DNA from 4 places in the Stutzerimonas sp. CXK-1 genome. Region 2 is predicted to be linked to each of the others. Evidence: predicted binding sites of a transcription regulator. Region 2 holds the regulator's gene; each other region holds the start of a gene.
What was found. The regulator FliA, encoded in region 2, starts transcription of late flagellar genes. The targets are predictions, from matches to a motif close to CTAAAGTTTNNNNNNNNNNNGCCGNTAA.
Positions count from the first base shown of each region.

Region 1: a site for FliA is predicted at 4,041-4,068, ahead of AC0KXH_RS16050 (methyl-accepting chemotaxis protein). Genes of this name have one in related genera too.
Region 3: a site for FliA is predicted at 3,182-3,209, ahead of AC0KXH_RS02445 (methyl-accepting chemotaxis protein). Genes of this name have one in related genera too.
Region 4: a site for FliA is predicted at 2,355-2,382, ahead of AC0KXH_RS09575 (methyl-accepting chemotaxis protein). Genes of this name have one in related genera too.

Region 1 covers NZ_CM173217.1:3,368,484-3,374,257, forward strand. Annotated here, with positions in the region: gene AC0KXH_RS16035 (alpha/beta hydrolase) at 1-360, shown strand, start outside; gene rimA (S6 modification regulatory phosphodiesterase RimA) at 523-1,308, shown strand; gene AC0KXH_RS16045 (type 1 glutamine amidotransferase domain-containing protein) at 1,309-1,992, opposite strand; gene AC0KXH_RS16050 (methyl-accepting chemotaxis protein) at 2,080-3,969, opposite strand; gene AC0KXH_RS16055 (sodium-dependent transporter) at 4,183-5,643, opposite strand; gene maiA (maleylacetoacetate isomerase) at 5,728-5,774, opposite strand, start outside.
Region 2 covers NZ_CM173217.1:2,572,549-2,578,322, forward strand. Annotated here, with positions in the region: gene AC0KXH_RS12035 (chemotaxis protein CheA) at 1-863, opposite strand, end outside; gene AC0KXH_RS12040 (protein phosphatase CheZ) at 876-1,670, opposite strand; gene AC0KXH_RS12045 (chemotaxis response regulator CheY) at 1,694-2,068, opposite strand; gene fliA (RNA polymerase sigma factor FliA) at 2,141-2,866, opposite strand; gene fleN (flagellar synthesis regulator FleN) at 2,884-3,714, opposite strand; gene flhF (flagellar biosynthesis GTPase FlhF) at 3,800-5,083, opposite strand; gene flhA (flagellar biosynthesis protein FlhA) at 5,099-5,774, opposite strand, start outside.
Region 3 covers NZ_CM173217.1:501,180-506,953, reverse strand. Annotated here, with positions in the region: gene AC0KXH_RS02455 (hypothetical protein) at 128-871, shown strand; gene AC0KXH_RS02450 (Mpo1 family 2-hydroxy fatty acid dioxygenase) at 884-1,408, opposite strand; gene AC0KXH_RS02445 (methyl-accepting chemotaxis protein) at 1,512-3,077, opposite strand; gene AC0KXH_RS02440 (3-hydroxyacyl-CoA dehydrogenase) at 3,238-4,752, opposite strand; gene AC0KXH_RS02435 (hypothetical protein) at 5,000-5,774, shown strand, end outside.
Region 4 covers NZ_CM173217.1:2,046,118-2,051,891, forward strand. Annotated here, with positions in the region: gene exaA (quinoprotein ethanol dehydrogenase) at 1-276, shown strand, start outside; gene AC0KXH_RS09560 (pentapeptide repeat-containing protein) at 442-1,095, shown strand; gene AC0KXH_RS09565 (GNAT family N-acetyltransferase) at 1,187-1,651, shown strand; gene AC0KXH_RS09570 (3'-5' exonuclease) at 1,655-2,302, shown strand; gene AC0KXH_RS09575 (methyl-accepting chemotaxis protein) at 2,425-3,750, shown strand; gene AC0KXH_RS09580 (TonB-dependent receptor) at 3,802-5,774, opposite strand, start outside.

The DNA of each region.
Region 1 (5,774 bases), 800 kb from region 2:
TATGTCGCCGCCAGCCCGTCGATCTGGTGGTATCAGGGCTTTGTCGAACGTCGCCTGAGCGCGTTCGAGCGCCGCGCCGGCAAGGCCGCGCCTCGCGCGCAGCTGCTGATTACCGCCGGCAGTGCCGAGGAACCGCAGGCTGGCGACCCGCTGAGCGACCCGCGCCAGCGGCACCTGGCCGAACGGCGCATGGTCGGCAACGCCCGCGAGACGGCGCAGCGCCTGGCCGCGGTGGCGGGCCTGCGTGTCGACCTGCGCATCAATGCCGGGGCCAACCATGGCACCAATGCGCAATACAGCACGATTCAGGCGCTGGAACTGGCGAGTCGCGTCGGCCGGGCGGCCGCCGAGGCTGACTGACCAGCCATCGCGGCGCCCTCGGTCAAGCGCTCCGGGTGGTCAAGAAAGCCGCCGAGGCGGCCGACAACAGAAGGTAACCGTCACCGCGACCGGCAGCCGTTATGCTGCCGTCATCGCGCGGCCCTTCAGGCGCAATGGCCGCCAAGCACCCGAGGAACACCGATGCCCCGCCGCTCCGCCTGCGACTCCGACCAGCCTGTCACCTGCGAGGGCTGCCGCAACGCCCAGCCGCTGGACTTCGCCTTTGCCTATGCCTACCAGCCGATCGTCGATCTGGCGGCCCGCCAGGTCTTCGCGCACGAGGCGCTGATACGCGGCCCGGCCGGCGAACCGGCCCCGACCGTGCTGTCGCGGGTGACCGAGGAGAACCGCTATCGCTTCGACCAGGCCTGCCGCGTCGAGGCCATCCGCACGGCTGCGGCGCTCGACATGCAGAGCCGGCTGTCGATCAACTTCATGCCCAATGCGATCTACCGCCCCGAACTGTGCATCCGCTCGACGCTGCAGGCCGCGCGCGAGCACGACTTCCCGATCGAGCGGATCATCTTCGAGACGGTCGAGGGCGAAGAGGTGAGCGACGGCAAGTGGCTTGCCGAAGTCCTGCGCGAATACCAGCGCATCGGCTTTCTCACCGCGATCGACGATTTCGGCGCCGGCTTCGCCGGGCTCAACCTGCTGGCCGACTTCCAGCCGGACCTGATCAAGCTGGACATGGATCTGATCCGCGGCATCGACGCCAGCCGCTCGCGCCAGGCGATCGTGCGCGGGGTCACGCAGATGTGCCGCGAGCTGAACATCCGGGTGATCGCCGAAGGCGTGGAAACCGCTGACGAATACCTGTGCCTGGCCGATCAGGGCATCGAGCTGATGCAGGGCTATCTGTTCAGCAAGCCGCTGTTCGGCGCCTGCGCCAGTGCCGATGCCCTGAGCTGGCCGGCCGCACGCTGATCAGCCGGCGCGCAGCAACTCCAGCAGGGCGTCGGCCGCGGCCTCCGAAGAGGCCGGGTTCTGCCCGGTCACCAGGTGTCCGTCGACCACCACGTAGGACGCCCAGTCCGGCCCCTTGCTGTAGTTGCCGCCGCGCGCCTTGAGCCGGTCCTCGAGCAGGAACGGCACCACCTCGGTCAGCTCGACCGCCGCCTCCTCGCTGTTGGTAAAGCCCGTCACGCCGCGCCCCTTGACCAGGAACTCGCCGTCCGGCCCGCGCACCTCGCAGAGTACCGCCGGGGCATGGCACACCGCGGCCACCGGCTTGCCGGCCCGCACGAAGGCTTCGATCAGGCCGATCGAGTGGCGATCCTGCGCCAGGTCCCAGAGCGGGCCATGCCCGCCGGGAAAGAACACCGCGTCGAAGTCCGCGGCAGACATCTCGTCCAGCTTGCGCGTGCTGGCCAGCGCGCGTTGCGCCTCGGCGTCTTCCTTGAAGCGCCGGGTGGCCTCGGTCTGCGCGTCAGGTGCATCGCTCTTCGGGTCGAGCGGTGGCTGCCCGCCCTTGGGCGAGGCCAGGGTGATGTCGGCGCCGGCATCGCGCAGGACGAAGTACGGCGCGGCGAACTCCTCGAGCCAGAAGCCGGTGGGCTTGCCGGTATCGCCCAGGCGGTCGTGCGAGGTGAGAACGATCAGTACCTTCATGAAAAAACCTCCCATGGTCATGTTGCCCTGAGAGGTTTCGACCGCAACCGGCCGCCGCTGCTCCACGGCGGCCGGACGGAAGGCGCGCTAGATGCGGAAGCTGTCCACCAGCTGCTTGAGGCGGCCGGCCTGGCGCTCGAGGTCGCCACAGGCACGCAGGGTCGCCTCGAGGTTCTCCACGCCCTGCTGGTTGAGCGTGTTGATTTCGATGATGTCCATGTTCAGCGACTCGATCACCGCAGTCTGCTCTTCGGTGGCGGTGGCGACCGACTGGTTCATCGCGTCGATCTCGCCGATGCTGCGGGTCACCGCGACCAGTCGCTCGCCCGCCTGGTCGGCGATGCTCACGCTGCTTTCGCTCTGACGCTGGCTCTCGGTCATGGTGGTGACCGACTGCCGCGCATCGACCTGCAGTTGTTCGATCATCTGCTGGATCTCCTGTGCCGAGCTCTGCGTGCGATGCGCCAGGCTGCGCACCTCGTCGGCGACCACGGCGAAGCCGCGCCCGGCCTCGCCGGCCCGTGCCGCCTCGATGGCCGCGTTGAGCGCCAGCAGGTTGGTCTGCTCGGAGATGCCCTTGATGACCTCGAGGATGTGGCCGATGTCGACCGTCTTGGCGTTGAGCGTCTCTATCTGCCGGCAGGAGTCGCTGATCTTTGCCGAGAGTTCACGCATCGCGGCGATGTTGCGCTCGACCACCTGGCGCCCGTCGTCGGCCTCGCCGCTCGCGCCGCTGGCCTGCTGCGAGGCGTCGGCGGCGTTGCGTGCGATCTCCTGCGCGGCGGCGCCCAGCTCGTTGATCGCCGCGGCCACGCTGTTGGTACGGCTGGCCTGCTCGCCCGAGTTGGCCATCGACGAGTTGGACGCGGCGAGTACCAGGTTGACCACTTCATGCACCTGCTGGGTCGCCGAGGACACCTCGCGGATGGAGCCGTGGATGCGCTCGACGAAGCGGTTGAAAGCACCGGCCAGCTGGCCGAACTCGTCGTTCGACTGCACCGCCAGGCGGCGGGTCAGGTCGCCCTCGCCCTCGGCGATGTTGGCCATGGCCCGGCCCATGTCGGTCAGCGGGCGCATCAGCACGCGAATCAGCATGCCCAGCAGGGCGATGATGAACAGCACCGCCACGGCCGTGGCGACAAAGGCCGAGGTACGGAAGCTGGCCAGGCTGGCATAGGCCTTGTCACGGTCGACCGAGATGCCGACGTACCACTTCACCGACGGCAGGCCTTCGACCGGGCTGAAGGCGAGGATGCGCTCGTTGCCGTCGAGGCTCGCCTCGGCGTAGCGGCTGGTCAGGCTCGGGGTGTTCTGCGGGTAGAGCTCGCTCAGCGTCTTGTTGACCTTGGTCTTGTCCGGGTGGACGAGGATCTTGCCGTCGGCACTGACGAGAAACGCATGGCCCATGCCGTTGAAGTCGAGCGAGTTGATGATGTCGACCAGCACCTTCAGGCTCAGGTCGCCGCCGATCACGCCAAGGGTCTGGCCGCCGGCCTGCGCCGGGGTCGCCACGGTGATGATCAGCTCGTTGGTCGCCGCATCCTCGTAGGGCTCGGTCAGCGTGGTCCGGCCGGCGGCCACGGCATCCTTGTACCAGGGGCGCTGGCGCGGGTCGTAGCCCGGCGGCAGCTCGAAGCGCGGATGCACGAGGAATTCGCCGTCGGCACGCCCCAGGTAGCTGAAGGCAAAGGTCGAGCTGAGCGCCGGCTGGCGGACCAGGGCTTCGACCTGTTCGGTCGAGTTGTCGCGCGCGACGGTCTGCGCAAGGCTCTCGAGCAGCACCAGGCGGCCGGACAGCCAGTTGGCGATATTGTCGGCGGTGACCACGCCCATCTCGTCGAGATAGCTCTGCAGGTTCGCGCGGATGGCGTTGCGCTGCAGGTAGTCGTTGTAAAGCGTGAACAGCGCGAAGGCGACGACCACGACCAGCGAGGCGGCCAGCAGGATCTTGTGGCTGAACTTGAGCTGTTTGGGCATTTGCGGAACATCCGGTTGGCTGAGCGGGGCTCGCATCCTGCGCACGGTGCATTCCGTTGATCTCGGTCAAGTTTTCGGCTGTTTTCGGCAGAACTTGACCGCCGGCCGTCCTGCGCCCGCAAAGCGCTTGCCCAGGACCACCGCCGCAGCGGAGGCGCGCGCCCATAAAAAACGCCAGCCCGGAGGCTGGCGTCTGCTCGTCACGCACCAGGCTCAGCGACCGGCCAGGGCCGGCATCACCCGCGGGCGAAAGCCTTCGCCGACGATCGTCAGCAACGCGATGGCGCTGGCGATCCAGTACCAGCGCTCGAGCGGGTCGAAGCCCAGCCAGCCGAGCGCATGCAGGAAGACCATGAGGATCAGCACCGGGCTGACGTAGCGCACCATGAACAGCCACAGCGCGTAGCCGGCCGGCGACAGCTCCAGCTCGTCGCGCATGATTTCGGCGCGCAGGCAGTAGCCGGCCAGTACCGCCATGAAGATTCCGCCCAGCGGCATCATCCAGCGCGAGGTCAGGTAGTCCAGGGCATCGAACAGGGTGGTGCCGAACAGCTTCCAGTCGGCGCCAACGTTGAACGAGAGCATCGCCAGCAGGCTGATCACCAGCAGCACCGTCCCCGAGCCGATGGCGGCCTTGCCGCGGCTGATGCCGTGCTTTTCGTTGAGGTAGGCGACGGTCGCCTCGATCATCGAGATCGCCGAGGACAGCGCGGCAACCGACACCATGGCGAAGAACAGCACGCCGAACAGCGTGCCGAACGGCATCTGCTGGAAGGCCAGCGGCAGGCTCATGAAGATCAGCCCCGGCCCGGCGCTCGGGCTCATGCCATTGGCGAAAATCACCGGGAAGATCGCCAGCCCCGCGAGCAACGCCACGCAGGTATCGGCGATCGCCACCATGAAGGTGGTGCGCGCGATGGACTGGCCATCCGGCAGGTAGGAGCCATAGGTGAGGATCGCCCCGGAGGCCAGGCTGAGGGTGAAGAAGGCGTGGCCCAGGGCGGCCAGCAGCGCTTCACCGCTGAGCTTGGAGGCATCGAAACTGAACAGGAAGGCAAAGCCCTCGTCGAAGCCGCCGCTGGTCAGGCCGTAACCGACCAGCACCAGCAGCATCACCGCCAGCCCGGGCATCATCCAGCGGAACGCCCGCTCGACCCCGGCCTGTACGCCGCGGCCGACGATGAACAGTGTCAGCAGCGCCACCAGCACGCTCCAGCCACCGAGCACCCAGGGGTTGGAGTTGTGCGCCTCGAAGGTCTGTGCCAGGCCCTCGACGCTGCTCGCCGCGAGCGAGCCGTCGAGCATCTTGACCGTATAGGCGAAGGCCCAGCCGGCGACCACCACGTAGAAGCAAAGGATCATGAAGCCGGCGAGCATCGCCATGCTGCCGACCAGCTTCCAGGCCGGGTTGCCGTTGTTCTCGCGCACCACGCGGGCGATGGCGTCGATCGGGCTGCCGCGCCCGCGGCGGCCAATGGCGATCTCGGTCATCATCACCGGAATGCCGATGGCGAGGATGCAGACCAGGTACATGAGCACAAAGGCGCCGCCGCCGTACTCGCCGGTGATGTAGGGGAATTTCCAGATATTGCCGAGCCCGACCGCCGAGCCGGTCGCGGCGAGAATGAAGCCCCAGCGGGACAGCCAGAGATTCTTCGGTTTTTCACGAGTCATGCGTCACCTGCTTGTTTTTATCTGTGACGGATCGAACCCGCCGCGCTTGTGGCATGGCGGAGTGGCACGCAAGGTTGTGGGTAGTCAGCCAGCGTCGGGTTGCACCTCCGGGGCGGCCTGGGCGAATGCCT
Region 2 (5,774 bases):
TGCAGCTGATCGAGCAGCGCCTCGAATTCGTCGTCGGTGATGTGCTCGCCGCCGGTGGCTTCGCTCGCGGCTGCAACCGGTTGTTCGACCGGCTTGCCTGGCTGCGCGGCCGGCTTTTCAGCGTCCGGGGCGAACTGCCCCTTGCCATGCAGCTGGTCGAGCAACGCTTCGAATTCGTCGTCGGTGATCTCGTCGGATGCCGGCTCGGGGGCTGCGGCAGCGGGCGCCGTGCCAGCCGGCGCGGCCTCGGAAGCGCCACTGAAGCTGCCCTTGCCGTGCAGCTGGTCGAGCAGCGCTTCGAATTCGTCGTCAGTGATCTCATCAGGAGCTGCGCCCGACTCGGCCGTCGGCTCGGCCGCCGGCGCCTGGATCGCATCGAGCAGCTGCTCGTACTCGTTATCTACCGAGTCCTCGGCAGCCGCTACGACCGGCTCGGGAGCAGGTTCGGCCGCCGGTGCGGCCTCTTCGGCGCCTGCCGGCTCGGCCAGCCGCGACAGCGCGGCCAGCAGCTCGGGCGATGCCGGGGTCGGCTCGACGCGCTCGCGGACCTGATTGAACATGGCGTTGACCGAGTCCAGGGCCTGCAGCACTACGTCCATCAGCTCGGAATCTACGCGGCGCTCGCCCTTGCGTAGCGTATCGAAGACGTTTTCGGCAACGTGGCAGCACTCGACCAGCTCGTGCAGCTGCAGAAAGCCTGCGCCGCCCTTGACGGTGTGGAACCCGCGAAAGATCGCATTGAGCAGGGCCATGTCATCGGGGCTGCTTTCCAGCTCCACCAGCTGCTCAGACAATAATTCGAGAATCTCGCCGGCCTCTACCAGGAAGTCCTGGAGAATTTCTTCATCGGCGTCGAAGCTCATATTCCTGTTCCCCTAAAAACCCAGGCTCGAAAGCAGATCATCCACGTCGTCCTGTCCCGACACGACGTCCTCACGCTTATCGGCATGCATCTGCGGACCTTCACCGTTGGACGGTGATTTTTCTTGTTTTTTCTTCTCTTGCTCGGCGCGCATGGCATCGCGGTCATGCTGGATGCCTGCAACACGGTCCACCTGGCCCGCCATCAAGACGAGATTGAGCAGGTTGCTTTCGAGCTCGGTGATCAGTCGGGTGACGCGCTTGATGACCTGTCCGGTCAGATCCTGGAAGTCCTGGGCAAGCATGATTTCGCTCAGGTTCTGCGACAACAGGCTGCCGTCGTTCATGCTGCGCTTGAGGTACTGGTCGATGCGCTTGACCAGGCTGCGGAACTGGTCGGCGTCCATTTCGCGGCGCATGAAGCGCTGCCAGTCCGCCGTCAGGCTCTGGGCCTCGTAGCTCACGTAGTTGACCAGCGGCGCGGACTCCTCCACCAGGTCCATGGTGCGATTGGCGGCCTTCTCGGTCATTTCCACGACATAGGAGAGCCGGTCGGTGGCATCGGTGATCGGTGACGGATCGCCGCCAGTGGCACAGGTATCCATCTCGAGCTTGACGATGGCGTTGTGCAGCTCGCGGGTGAGCTTGCCGACTTCCTGATAAAGGCTGTGGTTGCGCGCCTGGCTGAGCTCATTGAACATCTGCGTCGCTTCGTCGAAACGACCCTGCTGCAGGCTTTCAATCAACTTGGGGGCGTTGGCCTTCAGAGTCGCTTCGAACTCTGCCAGGCTTTGATCTGCTTGCGTCATAGTGCCCTCGCGGCGTTGCTGCTTCAGCCGTTGACGCGCTCGAAGATCTTCTCGATCTTTTCCTTGAGCACCTGGGCGGTGAAGGGCTTGACCACATAGCCGTTGACCCCGGCCTGGGCCGCTTCGATGATCTGATCGCGCTTGGCTTCAGCGGTGACCATCAGTACCGGCAGATGCTTGAGGCGCTCATCGGCACGCACCTGGCGCAGCAGGTCGATGCCGCTCATGCCGGGCATGTTCCAGTCAGTCACCAGAAAATCGAAACTGCCGCTCTTGAGCATCGGCAAGGCCGTGGTGCCGTCGTCGGCCTCGGCCGTATTGGTGAACCCCAGATCACGCAAGAGGTTCTTGATGATGCGTCTCATCGTCGAGAAGTCATCGACGATGAGGATTTTCATGTTCTTGTCCAAGTCGACCTCCGTAATTCCAAAATCTCGGCAACCGAGCACGTCTCGCAGCAATACAGTCGATCAGGCGGCACGCCACTCGCCAAGGCGCGCCCGCAGACGCGCGGCACACTGGCTATGCAGCTGGCTTACGCGCGATTCGCTGACGCCCAGCACTTGACCGATTTCTTTCAAATTCAGCTCTTCGTCGTAATACAGCGACAGCACCAGCTTTTCCCGCTCGGGCAGATTGGCGATGGCATCGGCCAGGGCCTGCTGAAAACGCTCGTCTTCGAGGTCGCGGAAGGGTTCCGGGTGCGCGCTGCCGGCATCCTCGTTCAGTTCGCCGTGCTCGCCTTCCTGCAGCAGATCGTCGAAGCTGAAAAGCCGGCTGCCAAGCGTATCGCCCAGAATCCCGTAGTACTCGTCGAGGCTCAACTTAAGTTCGGCCGCAACCTCGTGATCTTTAGCGTCACGCCCGGTTCTGGCTTCGATGCCGCGGATCGCCTCGCTGACCATGCGCGAGTTGCGGTGCACCGAACGGGGCGCCCAGTCGCCCTTGCGCACCTCGTCGAGCATGGTGCCGCGGATGCGGATGCCGGCGTAGGTTTCAAAGCTGGCGCCCTTGCCCGAGTCGTATTTCTTTGCCGCTTCCAGCAGCCCGATCATCCCTGCCTGGATGAGGTCGTCGACCTGCACGCTCGCCGGAAGGCGGGCCAGCAGGTGGTAGGCGATGCGCTTGACCAGCGGGGCGTACTGATCGATCAGGCGATATTGCGCATCCTTTTCGTGTGCCTTGCTGTAATACATAGCGGATCCGGCAGTTTTCATTCGTGGTTCCCGGCAGTGCCTGGATTGATCAGTCGCTCGACGAAGAACTCCAGGTGCCCACGCGGGGTGGCAGGCAATGGCCAGGTATCGACCTTCTGCGCAATGGCCTTGAACGCCAGCGAGGACTTCGCCCGAGGATAGGCATCGTAGACGGCGCGCTGCTTCTGCACGGCCTTGCGCACCGACTCATCGTAGGGAATCGCGCCGACATATTGCAGCGCGACATCGAGAAATCGCTCGGTGACCTTGGTCAGCTTGGCGAACAGGTTGCGGCCTTCCTGCGGCGCGTGGGCCATGTTGGCCAGCACACGGAAGCGGCTGATGCCGTAGTCGCGATTGAGCAGCTTGATCAGCGCATAGGCGTCGGTGATGGACGTCGGCTCATCGGTGACCACCAACAAGACTTCCTGGGCGGCACGCACGAAGCTCACCACGGCATCGCCGATACCGGCGGCGGTGTCGATGATCAGCACATCGAGCTCATCGCCCAGCTCGCTGAAGGCCTGGATCAGACCGGCATGCTGCAGGGTCGAGAGCTGGACCATGCTCTGGGTACCGGAGGCGGCCGGCACGATGCGGATGCCGCCTGGCCCCTGGATGAGCACGTCACGCAGGTCGCACTCACCGGCGATCACATCGGCCAGCGTGCGTTTGCTGGTCAAACCCAGCAGCACATCGACGTTGGCCAGGCCGAGGTCGGCGTCGAGCAATACGACGCGGCGACCGAGATCGGCCAGGGCCAGTGCCAGATTGACCGACACATTGGTCTTGCCGACGCCACCTTTGCCGCCGGTCACCGCAATCACCTGTACGGGATGCATACCCATCTTCAAACGCCCATATGTAGCAGGCCCAAGGGGCCGACGATGCGCCTTGCGGACGCATCAGGTTTATTCGATTGCCAGCGCGCGCTCAACCCGCCCGCCGCGACGATTCGTTGTACAAGCCGGCGAACATGTCCGCCATGGTTTCCTCGCTCGGCTCTTCGTCCGACTGCAAACTGACAGCGCGACTGACCAGTTGGTGGCTGCGCGGCAGATGCAGGTCGTCCGGAATACGCGGCCCGTCGGCCAGGTAGGCTATCGGCAAATGCTGGCTGATCGTGAGCCCCAGCACATCACCGAGCGAACCAGCCTCGTCCAGCTTGGTCAGGATGCAGCCACTCAGGCCGCAGCGACGATAGTTGTGCCACGCCGCCTTGAGCACCTGGCTCTGGCTGGTCGCGGCCAGTACCAGATAATTGCGTGACTTCACGCCTCGGTCCGACAGCGCGGCCAGCTGCTGACGCAGGGTCGGATCGCTGGCCGGAAGGCCGGCGGTATCGATAAGGATGACCCGCTTGCGTGCCAGCGACGCCAGCGAGCTGGCCAACGGCTTGGCGGGATCGATCTGCACCACCGGCACGTCGAGGATTCGCCCCAGCGTCTTGAGCTGCTCCTGTGCGCCGATGCGATAGTTGTCCATGCTCGCCAGGGCAATGCTCTGCGCGCCGTGCTTGAGCACGTAGCGCGCGGCCAGCTTGGCCAGGGTGGTGGTTTTGCCGACGCCTGCCGGGCCGACCAGGGCAATCACGCCACCCTCTTCCAGCGGCTCGTTCTTGCTGACCTTGATCGACTGCGCCAGGTGCGCCAGCAGCATGCGCCAGGCCTGCCGCGGATCACTGACGGTGGAGACTTTTTCCAGCAGGCTGCGCGACAGCTCGGCCGGCAGGCCGACGCGCTGCAGGCGGCGCCAGAGGCTGGCCTGCTGCGGGCGACGGCTCTGCTCCTGGCCCCAGGCGATGGAGCCGAGCTGTACTTCGATCAGCTCACGCAGCCCCTGCAGCTCGCTGTACATGCTCTCGATGGCCCGGCTGTCGAGCGCCGGCGCCGCGCCGTTCGACACCGGCTCGGGTGCCGGCGCCGGTTTGGGCTCGTCAAGCAGTTGACGATTCTGCGCCGGCTGCGGCCGGGCGCCGGAGAGCTCTGCGTGCGCGGTGGCGATGCGCGTCTGCGTCTTGCGCAGCTCGGCTTCGAGCGCGGGATTGGGCTTCTTCGCTTCGGGCGCGGCCTGCACCGGATAATCGAGCACAGCCGTCAGCTCCACGCCGCCGGCCACGCGCCGGTTGCCGATGATCACGGCATCGGCGCCCAGCTCGTCGCGAACCATCTTCATGGCGATGCGCATATCGGCGGCGAAGAAACGTTTGACCTGCATGGCCTGCACCCTCGATTAATTCTGTCCCACCGTCGAAACGATGGTGACCTGCTTGTTGTCCGGAATTTCCTGGTAGGCCAACACATGCATGTTCGGCACCGCGAGCCGCGCGAAGCGCGAGAGCATCGCACGAACCGGACCCGCCACCAGGAGAATCGCCGGCTTGCCGAGCATTTCTTGACGCTGCGCGGCCTCCACAAGGGAGCGTTGCAACTTTTCGGCCATTCCCGGCTCCAGCAGGATGCCATCTTCGGCACCCTGTCCGGCCTTCTGCAGACTGTTGAGCAATATCTGTTCCAACCGGGGCTCGAGCGTGATGACAGGCAGCTCCGGCTCTAGTCCCACCACGTTCTGCACGATTGCACGCGACAGCGCGACACGCACTGCCGCGACCATCGCGGCGGGATCTTGACTCTTGCCGGCGACATTGGCGATGGCCTCGGCAATGGTGCGAATGTCACGAACCGGCACCTGCTCCTGCAGCAGCGTCTGCAGCACCTTGAGCAGCGTAGACAACGACACCATGCCCGGCACCAGCTCCTCGGCGAGCTTGGGCGAACTCTTGGCCAGCAGCTGCAGCAACTGCTGGACCTCTTCATGCCCCAGCAGTTCGTGAGCATGCTTGTAGAGCACCTGGTTCAGGTGCGTAGCAATCACCGTGCTGGCATCGACCACCGTGTAGCCAAGCGAT
Region 3 (5,774 bases), 2.1 Mb from region 2:
CGGCCACACCCGCGGCGAGAAAATCGTTCTTTGGGGTGATACCACTTCGCCAGTGGTGGTCTAGTCTCTGCGATTGCCAACTGCGCACGCGATACCGCTTCGATAAAAACAAAAAAGGAGCACAACAATGCGCCATCGCATAGGGATATGGCTCTTGGTGCTGTTACTCGGCTGGCTACCCGCCTTGGCCGAGAGCGCCACCGAGCAGGAACTCTCAACCCTGCAGACCCTGCAGATCCACGCCAGTCGCGCCACCAGCAGCCTGCTGCTGTACCGCGGCGAGGGCTTTCAGAAGGCCCACCTGGCCCGCATGGAACGCGACATCCAGGCGCTGGATACAGCGCTGCAGGCCCTGCCCTCGGTCAGCTCGCCGCTGCGTGAGAGCCACCGAGCGCTCGAAGCCAAGCTACGCGAGGGGGCGGCCTTTGGTTTCAAGGAAGACGACATGCCCTGGGGCTGGCCGCTGGAGCTGAGCAAGGCCTTGCGCGACTTCCTCACCGCCGCGCGCGCCCAGCAGGGGCCGGGCGTACATGCCGAACTGCCGGCCAAGGTCGAATACCTTGCGGTGCAGTATCTGAGCCGCGCCTACATCGGTTCATTCGAGACCGCCCGCGAACAACCCGACACTTATCTCGGCCAGGACGAACGGCAGCTGGTGCCGGCAATCGACGCCGAGTTCGCCACCCTTCAGGGGCAGGAATCGAAACTGGCCTCGCTGAAGACCCGCTGGGATTTTCTCAAGGTCGCTCTCGAGGACATGAACAGCGCCAGCAACAACTTCTCGACGGCCTCGGGCCGGCCGTTTGCTCCGATCACCGTGGACCGGCACACGCGCAGCCTCAGCGACCAGTGGATGGCGCTCGGCCAGTAAAGCCGGACGGCGTCAGGCCTCGGCGCGGCGATTACGCTGGCGGACCGGTCCGACCCGCGCCTCGATGGCTCGACGCAGCGGCTCACGCAGCCCGCAGAGGAAGCCGAGTTCGGCGGCGACGAACAGTGGCCCGACGATCAGCCCGCTGAGGTCGTCGACGAATGCCGGCTTGCGCCCCTCGAAGAAGTGGCCGACGAACTGGATGATCCAACCGACGACGAACAAGCCGAGGCCGGCGCTCAGCCAGAGCGGGAGCGGCGCTCGGGCCAAGACGGCGCCCAGCCAGACGCAAACGGCGAGAAAGGCCGCCATCAGGATGCCGTAGCGAAGATCCAGACGCAGATAGAAGACCGCTGCGGCCAGCGCGACCGGCAACAGCGGGCTCAGCCAAAGGCCGGCGTATTCGGCTCCGGGGCGCGACAGCAGGATCGCCACCGCCACCACGATCATCGGGACGCCGATGAAGTGCGTGAGCAGGTTGCGCGGGTCGCGGTGATAGGCCGCGTATTGGGCGAGGTGATCGGTCAGGGTCTTCATGGCCAGCGCTCCGGATCGGCTGCGGAGCACCTGGCGGCGCTCCTTCACGAGTCCGTACATCCTAGCCCGGCCGCGACCTTTCGCCGCAGATCAGTCGCTGAAATCACTCTTCCGGGCGATAACCCAGCCGCAACCCACCCCAATGACGCCCCTTGACCATGATCGGCACCGACAGGTCGTGCATCAGCTCGCCGGTGTCGCGGCTGTAAGTCTGCAGCAGCACCGGCCGCTGGTGGCTGCCACAGCGAGCTCCGGTGCGATCGTTGAACAGGCGCTTGCCACGGCTCCTGGCGCGATCGATATCTGGATCGCCGACCGGCGGGTGGTTGAACGCGCGGTTGTGCGTCGGCACGTAGCCTTCCGGCGTCGTGGCGATGGCGTAGACGACCGCCTCGCTGCCAGCCAGCAGCGGCTCCTGGATCGGCGGCAGTACCTCGTCGGCATAGCGGTCGAACCGGGTGTGGTACTTCTGCGGATCGGTTCCGGCCTGGGCCTGATACTTGCGGTCGAACAGGTCGTCGAGGCGGATGCGCCCGGCGTCGATGTCCGCCTCGAAGCGCGCCGCGATTGCCGTGGCGCCGCGGCGCGCCAGGTCGAACATGTGCTGGTGGTAGTCGTCCAGCTGGACCTCGGCCAGCTGCTCGCTCGCGCTCTCGGCCTGACCGACGAGTTTTTCGGCCGCCTGCTCGAGCTGACGGGTCTGCTCGCCGCTGTCCAACGCATCGCTGCGCAGTTGATCGAGCGCGACGAACAGCGCGGTGAGGCGCTCGTGATTGCTCGCGGTGCCTGCGGTGATCTGCGCCACCTGTGCCTCGACACCGCTGGCCAGCTCGGCAATACCGGTCAGTTGCTCGCCGGCGCCGGCCACTTGCACGGCGGCCTGGTCCAGTTCGTGCGCCTGCTGCTGGATGAAGCTCACCACCGCCTCGCTCTGCTGGCGGATGTCGGCGACCATGCGGCCCACTTCCTCGGTCGCGGTGCTGGTGCGCGCCGCCAGGTTGCGCACCTCGTCGGCGACCACCGCGAAGCCGCGCCCGGCCTCGCCGGCACGCGCCGCCTCGATGGCCGCGTTAAGCGCCAGCAGGTTGGTCTGGCTGGCGATCGATTGAATCACGTCGGTGATCTGGCGGATGTCATCGGTGCGTGCGGACAGGCCGTCGATCAGTTCGCGACTGGTGCGCGTCTGATCGCTGAGTTGCTGCATGCGAGTGATCGCCTGAGCCAGGCCGGCCTGGCCCGTGTCGCTGCTCGCTCGCACGCTTTCGGCGGCCTGCAGCGCCTGACGCGCCTGCTCGGCGCTGTGCTGTTCGGTCTGGGTGACCGCTTGCGCTCCGTTAGCGATTTCACTGATGGCCTGCAGCTGTGATTGCAGGCGGCTGGCCAGCTGCTCTGCACTGAAGGCCACCTGCGCCGAGGCCAGGGCATTGTGGCAGGTAGTGTGCGAAAGGTTTTTGCTCAGCTCGGTGAAGTCCGGCCGAGCCGCTTCCTCTGCTGCCGGCACCTGCGCCACGCGCCAGGGGCCAAACCAGGGCCACAGCGCGGCAGCGAGAAATAGGGCCAGGCTGAAGGCCAGCGGCGGCTCCTGCCAGGCCTGCAGCAGAGCGACGGCACAGATACCCAGCCCATGGAGCAGGCCGACCAGTGGAAAACGGCGATTAGCGGAACGCATCGGAGGCCTCTTGTTCTCTCGTCGCAAGAACAGTTTTACCTGGACGCACCGGGAGACGACAGTGGCCCTTGGTAGCAAGTGGCCTGCATTGGAGGCCAATCAGGCTAGCGGCCGGGCACGACGAAACTGAAGGCGTCACTGGTCGGCGGGGCTGCGCCGATCAGCTGGCGTCCGGAGTGGCCAGCGGCAGACCGAGCTGGACGCGCCTGCGTAGCCACGGGCTGGGACGATAGCGCGCCTCCCCGCCGTAGCACCGCTGCAGCCCCTCGAGCACGGCAAGCACCTGCGCACCGCCATAGTGTTCACCCAGCGCTAGCGGTCCGCGCGGATAGCCCAGCGCCAGTTCGACTGCTCGGTCCAGCGTTGCCGCGTCGGCGATGCCCTTTTGCAGGATCTCGCAGCCCAGGTTGACGATGCTGGCGATGACGCGCTGACTGACGAATCCGGGCGAGTCGTTGATCACTTCAACGGCCACGCCGTCAGCCGCCAGCGCCTGGCGCGCCTGCGCCTCCACGCCGGGCTCGAGTGCCGGCTGGCGCATCAGCACGCGCCGGCGCTCGAAGTTGGAGAAGGCATCATAGGCGAGCGTGCGCGGTGCCGGCAGCGCGAGCCGGGCGATGGCCGCACTGGCATCTTCACCCAGCGGTGCGATCAGGCAGATCGCCTGCGCACCCGGGTGCTCGCCCGCCTCGACCTCTCCGCCAGCCATGCGAATCAGCGCGCTGAGCGCCGCATGCAACTGCGGATCCTCGACCCCGAGCCAGAAAGGCTGACGCAACTCCACCGGCGCATACTGCGGCTCGGCCGAGCGCAGCTGGCGCCCTTGCTCGTAACGATAGAAGCCAAGACCGCTCTTGCGCCCGAGCAGGCCGGCCGCCACCCGCTGCGCAGCCAGCGGCGATGGGCTATAGCGCGGATCCTGATAGTACTGGTGGTAGATCGACTCCATTACCGCATGGGAGATATCCAGCCCCGTCAGATCGAACAGCTCGAACGGCCCCATGCGGAACCCGGGACCGTCTCGCAGGATGCGATCGATCTGTTCGGCGCTGGCGATGCCCTCGCCGAGTATGCGCAGCGCTTCGCTGCCGAATGCCCGCCCGGCATGGTTGACCAGAAAACCCGGCGAATCGGGTGTAATCGCCGGGAAATGGCCGGCCAGCTCGACCAGCGCGACCAACCGCTCGACGACCGTTGTCTCGGTACGCTCACCCCGCACCACTTCCACCAGCCGCATCAGCGGCACCGGGTTGAAGAAATGCAGGCCCGCAACGCGTTGCGGGCAGCGGCACCCGGCTGCAATGCGTGTGATCGACAGCGACGAGGTGTTGCTGGCGAGCACGGCGTCCTCGGCCACCAGCGCCTCCAGTTCGCGAAACAGCGCCTGCTTCGCACTCAGCTCCTCGACGATCGCTTCGATCAGAAGATCGCAGTCGGCCAGCTCCGCCAGCGTCTTGGCCGGCTGCATGCGCTGCAAGGTGGCGGCAAGTGCCTCCGGTGTGAGGCGCCCTTTGGCCACACCGCGCGCCAGCAGCTCCCGGTTTGCCTGCAGGGCCTGCTCCACGGCCTGCTCGCGCGCATCGAACAACCTGATTTCGATGCCGGCCGACGCGAAGAGCTGGGCGATTCCACGCCCCATCACGCCCGCGCCGATGACGCCGATCCGCTTGAACATGCCACCTCCTCAGCTTGATCAAGTTCCGCTATGCGAAACAGCATTTCGTGAAGTTGACCACGAGCCTAAAGACTGCCAGTCTGCCGCGCAAGCCAGCCGCCCGCCCCTTCCCATGCTCGAGTTCCCGTCACTGCCTGTCTCACGGCGACCGCCCCCACGACGCCCCCAACGCAAAGCCCGATGCAGGCAGGAGTGCGTCCTTCCAGGCGCCACGGACGCCTTCGTCCTACGGGAGCGGCGCTGAGCCATGCTCGCCCTGCTGCCTCTGGCGCTGCTGTGCGAGTTATTCGCCCTGGTGATGCGGCAGCCAGCACTGAGCGTGACCAGCGGCATCCTGCTGACGGCGTTCTTCGTCTGGCACTGGCGTTCGCTAATGCCCTATCCCAGCCGCCTTGGGCTGGTCACGCTGGCATTGCTGGCCTACTGGCTGCTGAGCGGCGAGGCCAGTTGGCCCCAGGTGCAGCGCATGCTTGCCTCGGCGGCCTATTACGGCGCCTTCGTCGGTGCGCTGGGGCTGATGCACTGCCTGGTTCGGCGCCTGCAGCAGTTCGACGCCCTTCACCGGCTGCTGCTTGCCGGCCCGTCGGCGGGGCTGTATCCCAGCTACCTGCTGAGCAGTTTTGCCATCAGTTCGATCCTCAGCTTCGGCATGCTCAACCTCGTCTGCGGCTCGCTGGACCGGCATCTGCAGCGCCACGGGCATGCCGAGGAGGCGCGCCGCGAGGGCAGCCGAGGGGTAATGGTCGCCGCCCTGCGAGGCTTCGCGCTGGTTCCTCTGCTGGCCCCGACCAGCGTGGCGATCGCCATCCTGACGCGCGAATTGCCCGGGCTGAGCTGGGTTCACCTGCTGCCCTTCGGCCTGCTGGCGGCAACGGTTCTGCTGCTGATCGGCTGGCGGCTGGACAACCACCGCCTGCAGCGCCTGCGCGAAGCCGGCGCAGCGCAGCCATCGGCAGCCTCGACCGGACAGCCGGGGATGCGCCGCCTGGTGCTGGCGAGCCTGCTGGGCATCCTCGCCATCG
Region 4 (5,774 bases), 530 kb from region 2:
CTGGTGTTCACCGGCACCGGCGACGGTTTCTTCAAGGCCTTCGACGCCAAGACCGGCAAGGAGCTTTGGAAATTCAACGTCGGCACCGGGATCATCGCCCCGCCGATCACCTGGGAGATGGACGGCGAACAGTACATCGGCGTAACGGCCGGCTACGGCGGCGCCGTGCCGCTGTGGGGCGGCGACATGGCGGTGTTGACCAAGCCGGTCGCCCAGGGCGGCTCGTTCTGGGTGTTCAAACTGCCTGAATGGGACAAGAAGACCGCGCAACGCTGACCGGCCAGGCCGTGCCGAGCAGGCACGGCCCTCGCCGCCCTACCCGGCCGGCGAACACCGCCCGCCCTTCGGTCCCGAGTTGGCGCTCTCGCCGAAGGGCGAGGCGGTGTTTCGCCAGGCCTTCCCGGGTCGCCCGGTGCGACCGGAACTGCCGGAGCCATCCCCATGAAGACAATCAACGCCCTGCTGTTGCCCCTGGTCCTGCTGGGCAGCGCCCATGCGCTGGCCGAAGACGACGCGCGCCTGGTCATCAACGGCTGCGTCATCGAGCCGGACAGCCAGTGTCCGAATGCCGACCTGCGCGGCGCGAACCTCGCCAACCAGGATCTGCGCCGGATCAACCTCGCCGGCGCAGACCTCAGCGGTGCCGACCTGCGCCATGCCAATCTCGATCTGGCCAATCTGGAAAAAGCCAGGCTCAAAGGCGCCAACCTCACCCGTGCCAGCCTGCAACAGGCCAATCTGCGCCTGGCCGACTTCAGCGAGGCGCGGCTGGTCGCCATACGCGGTTGGGGCCTGTTCGGCCAGGCCGCGCAGTTCCGCCAGGCCGACCTGACCGGCGCCTTTCTGGAGTTCGCCCGCCTGAGCGGTGCAAAGCTGCACGACAGTCGCCTGATCGCGGCAGACCTGGAGATGGCCTGGCTGAGCAAGGCCGACCTCAAGGGCGCGGACCTCAGCGATGCCAACCTGCAGGAGGCCAAGTTCAACGATGCCAACCTGGCCGACGCCAACCTCAGGGGCGCGCGCCGCCATTACGCCACCTTCCAGGGCACCAACATGGAAGGCTGTCGTGACTGCCCGATCGGCTGGGAGCGCTGAGCGCGCCGGCATGGACTCGGTCCACATCTGCCGCTAGGGTTGCCCGATGAGCGGCGCCACCCGGCGCCGACAGCCGGAGCGAGGCAGGTCAATGCCCGATATCACCGCGGCAAGGTTTCCCGAGGACCGCGATGCGGTTCTGGCAATCTTCACCGAGTACGTTCGCAGTCCGAGCGTCAGCCTCGACTATCAAGGATATACACGCGAGTTCGCCGAACTGCCCGGCGCCTATGCGGCACCGGCGGGCTGCCTGCTGCTGGCTCGCGTCGGCCGCGAGGTGGTGGGCTGCGCCGCCCTGCGCCGGGTCGACGACACCACCTGCGAGATGAAGCGCGTCTATGTGCGTCCGCAGGCGCGTGGCCAGGCGCTCGGCCGGCAGTTGGTCGAGCGCATCCTTGCCGAAGCGCGTCGGGCTGGCTACCAGCGCATCTGCCTCGATGTGTTGCCGGAGTTCACCGCGGCACGCCAGCTCTATCATTCGCTCGGCTTCGTCGCTGCTGAACCGGTGAGCGTCAATCCGGTGCCGGGCACCGCCTTTCTCGGCCTCGAGCTGTAACCGATGGCCAATCTGCCGATTGTTCGCCTCAAGCCTCCTGGCGAAGCCGCCGAACTGGCGCCGTTCGCCGGCATGCCGCCGGAGCGGATCTTCATGCCTGACAGTGCGGCGAGCTGCGAAGCGGCACTGCGTGAGCTGCTCGCCTGGCCAGGTCCGATTGGCTTCGATACCGAGTCCAAACCCACGTTTCGCGTCGGTGAGCATTCGGACGGCCCCCACCTGATCCAGTTCGCAACCCCGCAGCGCGCCTACCTGCTGCGGGTCGCCATTGCTGAATGCCTGCCGGTCGCCAGGGCCGTACTGGAGAACCCGCGCCTGGTGAAGCTTGGCTTTGGCCTGAAGTCCGACCGCAGCCGTCTGCAGGGCCGGTTGGGCATCGCCTTGCGCGCCGGTATCGACCTGGGCAGCGTGTTGCACTACGAGGGGCGCAAGGGCCAGGTCGGCTTGCGCGGTGCGCTGGCAGCCCTGCGTCAGGAGGCAATCGCCAAGTCGCGGCGGCTGTCGACGTCCAACTGGGCAAGCCTGCAACTGAGCGAGGCGCAGCAGCGTTATGCCGCCGACGACGCCTATGGCGCGCTGCAGATATTCGTGGCGCTGGAGGACGAGGTGCAGCAAAGGCTCCTCGCGCTCGCCCGTACGCCGGAGCGGTGATGTCATTGCGACAGCCTATCGGGCCGATAGAGCAAATTGTCGTCCGGGGTCTCTCCAGTTCGCCGTAGCGCGGCCGAATTACACAGTGGGCGGTAGGTCCCTCCCTTCACTGGATGCCAAGAATGTTCAACAACCAACTCAAGCGGGAGCTGTCGGCGCTTCGCGAGGAAGCCTCGATCAGCCGACAGATCAAGGACTCGCTGTACCGCGAGATGATGGTCCTCGAAGTGGACCCGCAAGGACGCATCCAGCACGCGAACGAAACCTTTCTCGCCGAAATGGGCTACCGCCGCGACGAGTTGCTCGGCCGGCCGCTCGACGGCCTGTTTTCCGCGCAGTTTCGCAGCGAAGCCAACTATTCCAGGCTGCAGACCGCGATACGCCAGGGCGAGCATTTGTCCGGCGCCTACCGCCTGTTGCGTGCCGATGGCAAGGAGGCCTGGCTGCGCTCGATCTGGCAGCCGATCAAGGCGGCCGATGGCGCGCTGCTGCACATCACGCTCTGCGCCAACAACCTGACCCGCACCATCGAGTCCTCGCGCGAGGCCGAGAGCGTGATCAACGCCCTGCAGCGTTCGACCGCGGTGATCGAGTTCGACCTGAGCGGCCACGTGCTGACCGCCAACCAGCGCTTCCTCGACGGCATGGGCTATCGCCTGGAGCAGATCCAGGGCAAGCACCACCGAATGTTCTGCGAACGAGAGGAAGCCGAGTCGGCCGAGTACCGCGCCTTCTGGGAGCGCCTCAACCGCGGCGATTTCGTGGCGGCCCGCTTCAAGCGCATCGATGCCCTTGGCCGTCCGGTATGGCTGGAGGCTTCCTACAATCCGGTGCACGACGCCTACGGCAAGCTGTACAAGGTGATCAAGTTCGCCACGGTGATTACCGAGCAGGTCCAGCGCGAGATGGCGGTGGCCGAGGCGGCGACGATCGCCTACAGCACGTCGCAGCAGACCGACCTCAGCGCCCAGCGTGGTGCGCAGGTGGTGCAGCAGACCGTCGAGGTCATGCATCAGATCGCCCAGCAGATGCAGGACGCGTCCGATGGCATCGAGGCGCTGGACAAGCAGTCGCAGCTGATCAGCGCGATCCTCAAGACCATCAGCGGCATTGCCGACCAGACCAACCTGCTCGCGCTCAACGCCGCCATCGAGGCCGCGCGTGCCGGTGACCAGGGGCGTGGCTTCGCTGTGGTGGCCGACGAGGTACGCCAGCTCGCCGCGCGAACCAGCAAGGCGGCCGAGGAAATCGTCGGGGTGGTGCAAAAGAACCAGGACCTGGCGCAAGCCGCCGTGCACAGCATGTCGGCCAGCCGCAGCCAGGCCGAGCAGGGCCTGGAATTCGCCAATCAGGCCGGCGCGGTGATCGTCGAAATCCAGGACGGTGCGCAGCGGGTGGTGAGCGCGGTCGGTCAGTTCGCCAGCCAGCTGAACAGCGACAATCGCTAGCGGCGCACGTTGCCCGCACGGCCAGACAACCTGCCTGGCCGTGCGCTCGCGTTACAGCGCGTCCCAGGCATAGCGCACGCCCAGCCAGCCGGCACGCGGCGCCCCCGGGGCGATGAACTGCTCATGGCGCCATTCGTCCGGGTCGCTGGCGAAGGCGTTGCCGGCGCCGACGAAGGGGTTCTCCGCGAGCGCGCCGGATGTCGCGTAGCGCTTGTCGAACAGGTTGTCGACTCGACCGAACAGCGTCCAGCCCGGTGCGAACCGGTAATCGGCGGTGAGATTGACCACCGCATAGCCCGCCAGCTTTCCGCTGCCTTCGAATTCGTCGTTGGGCCGGTGACGGTTGTTCTCGTTGCCGCGCACGTACTGATCCGAGTAGGCCAGCACGGTGGTGCCCAGCCGCAACCGGTCGTTCAGGTTCCAGTCCAGGCCGAGCTTGAGGTTGTGTCGGGGCAACCCTGGCAGGTAGTCGCCGCTGGCGATGCGGATTTCGTCGTCCGGGCAGCCGCCCTCGCCTTCGGTGCTGTTGTTCTCGGCAAGAATGCAGGCCGAAGAGCGGAAGGTCGCATGCAGCCAGGTGTAGTCGACCCGCCAGTCCACCGGCCCCTGCGTGCCGGCCAGGCCGAACTCGATGCCCTGGCGCTGCGTGCGGCCGAAGTTGGTGAAGTAGCCCTGGCTGCCGCCGGTGCCGACGAACAGCAGGTCGTCATGGTTGATGCTGCGGAAAGCCCCGAGATTCCAGCGCGTGCCGCCGGCCAGCTCGCCGCGCAGGCCGAGCTCCAGCGTGCGCGTGACGACCTGTTCGAGGAAGGGGTCGGCGGCCATGGCGTTGGGCAGGCTGCAGGGATTTTCGGGGTCGGCGCAGCCGAGTTCGATCGGCGTCGGCGCACGGTTGCCCTGCGAAAAGCCGCCATACAGCGTCAGCGCCGGCTGCAGCTGCCAAGCAAAGCCCAGGGCCGGGTTGAGTTTGTGGTAGGTGAAGTCGCCGTCGAGGTCGTCACCCATGCGGTCGGAGTTGACCACGCGCGTGCGGTTGTAGCGCAGCGAGCCGGTCAGCTGCAGGCGCTCGGTCAGCGACCAGGTGTCGGTCGCATAGAGGCTCGAGGTGCGGGTGCGGCCCAGCAGGCTGTTGACCTGCTCTTCGTCCTCGCTGGCAAGGATGCCGCGCTCGTCGGTCAGCTCGCCGCCCTGCTCGCTTTGCTGGAAGCTGGCGCGGGTGTTGTCATGCGTCAGGCCGAAGGCAAACTGGTGGGCGCCGGCGTAGTGCGTCCATTGCAGCGCCAGCCCGTAGGCGCGCTGCGTGGTCTGGGTGCGGTTCAGCACGCCGCTTTCCGGGCCTTCGCCGATAAAGCCGTCGTCGGCCCACTCCTCGTATTCATCCTCGTATTCGTCGTTGCCGTCGCCATTGAGCGTCTGCGTGCGGGTGCGACGCAGGTAAAGGGTGCCCGATAGCCGATCGCGCTCGCTCAGCCAGTGGCTGGCCGAGAGTGCCATCAGGTGGCTCCTGTTCTCGGTCTGGTCGGGATAGGTAAAGATCGCGTCGTCGTCCCGATCATGCAGGCTTTCAGGCAGCAGGCCGTTGCCGATCAGGTCGTTGTCGGCATGCGCCAATGTCAGCGCCACGTCGGTGCTGTCGCTGGTCCAGGCGAACTTGCCGAACAGCTGCCGCACTTCGGAGGGCGAATGGTCACGCCAGCCATCTTCGTCCATGCCTTCGGCCGCCAGGTACCAGGAGAAATTCTCGTGGCTGCCGCCCTGCTCGACCGCCGCGCCGTAGCGCCCGAAGGAGCCGCCGTACACCTCGGCCGAGCCGCCCGGATGGGTATCGCCGCGCTTGGTTTGCAAGGCCAGCGCCCCGCCCAGGGTGTTGAGCCCGTAAAGCGGGTTCGAACCGGGCACGAGCGTGGCGCTGGCGAGCGCGGTATTGGGTATCAGGTCCCAGTGCACCACGTCACCGAAGGCTTCGTTGATCCGCACGCCGTCGAGAAACACCGACATGCCCTGCGGCGTGCCCAACAGCGGAG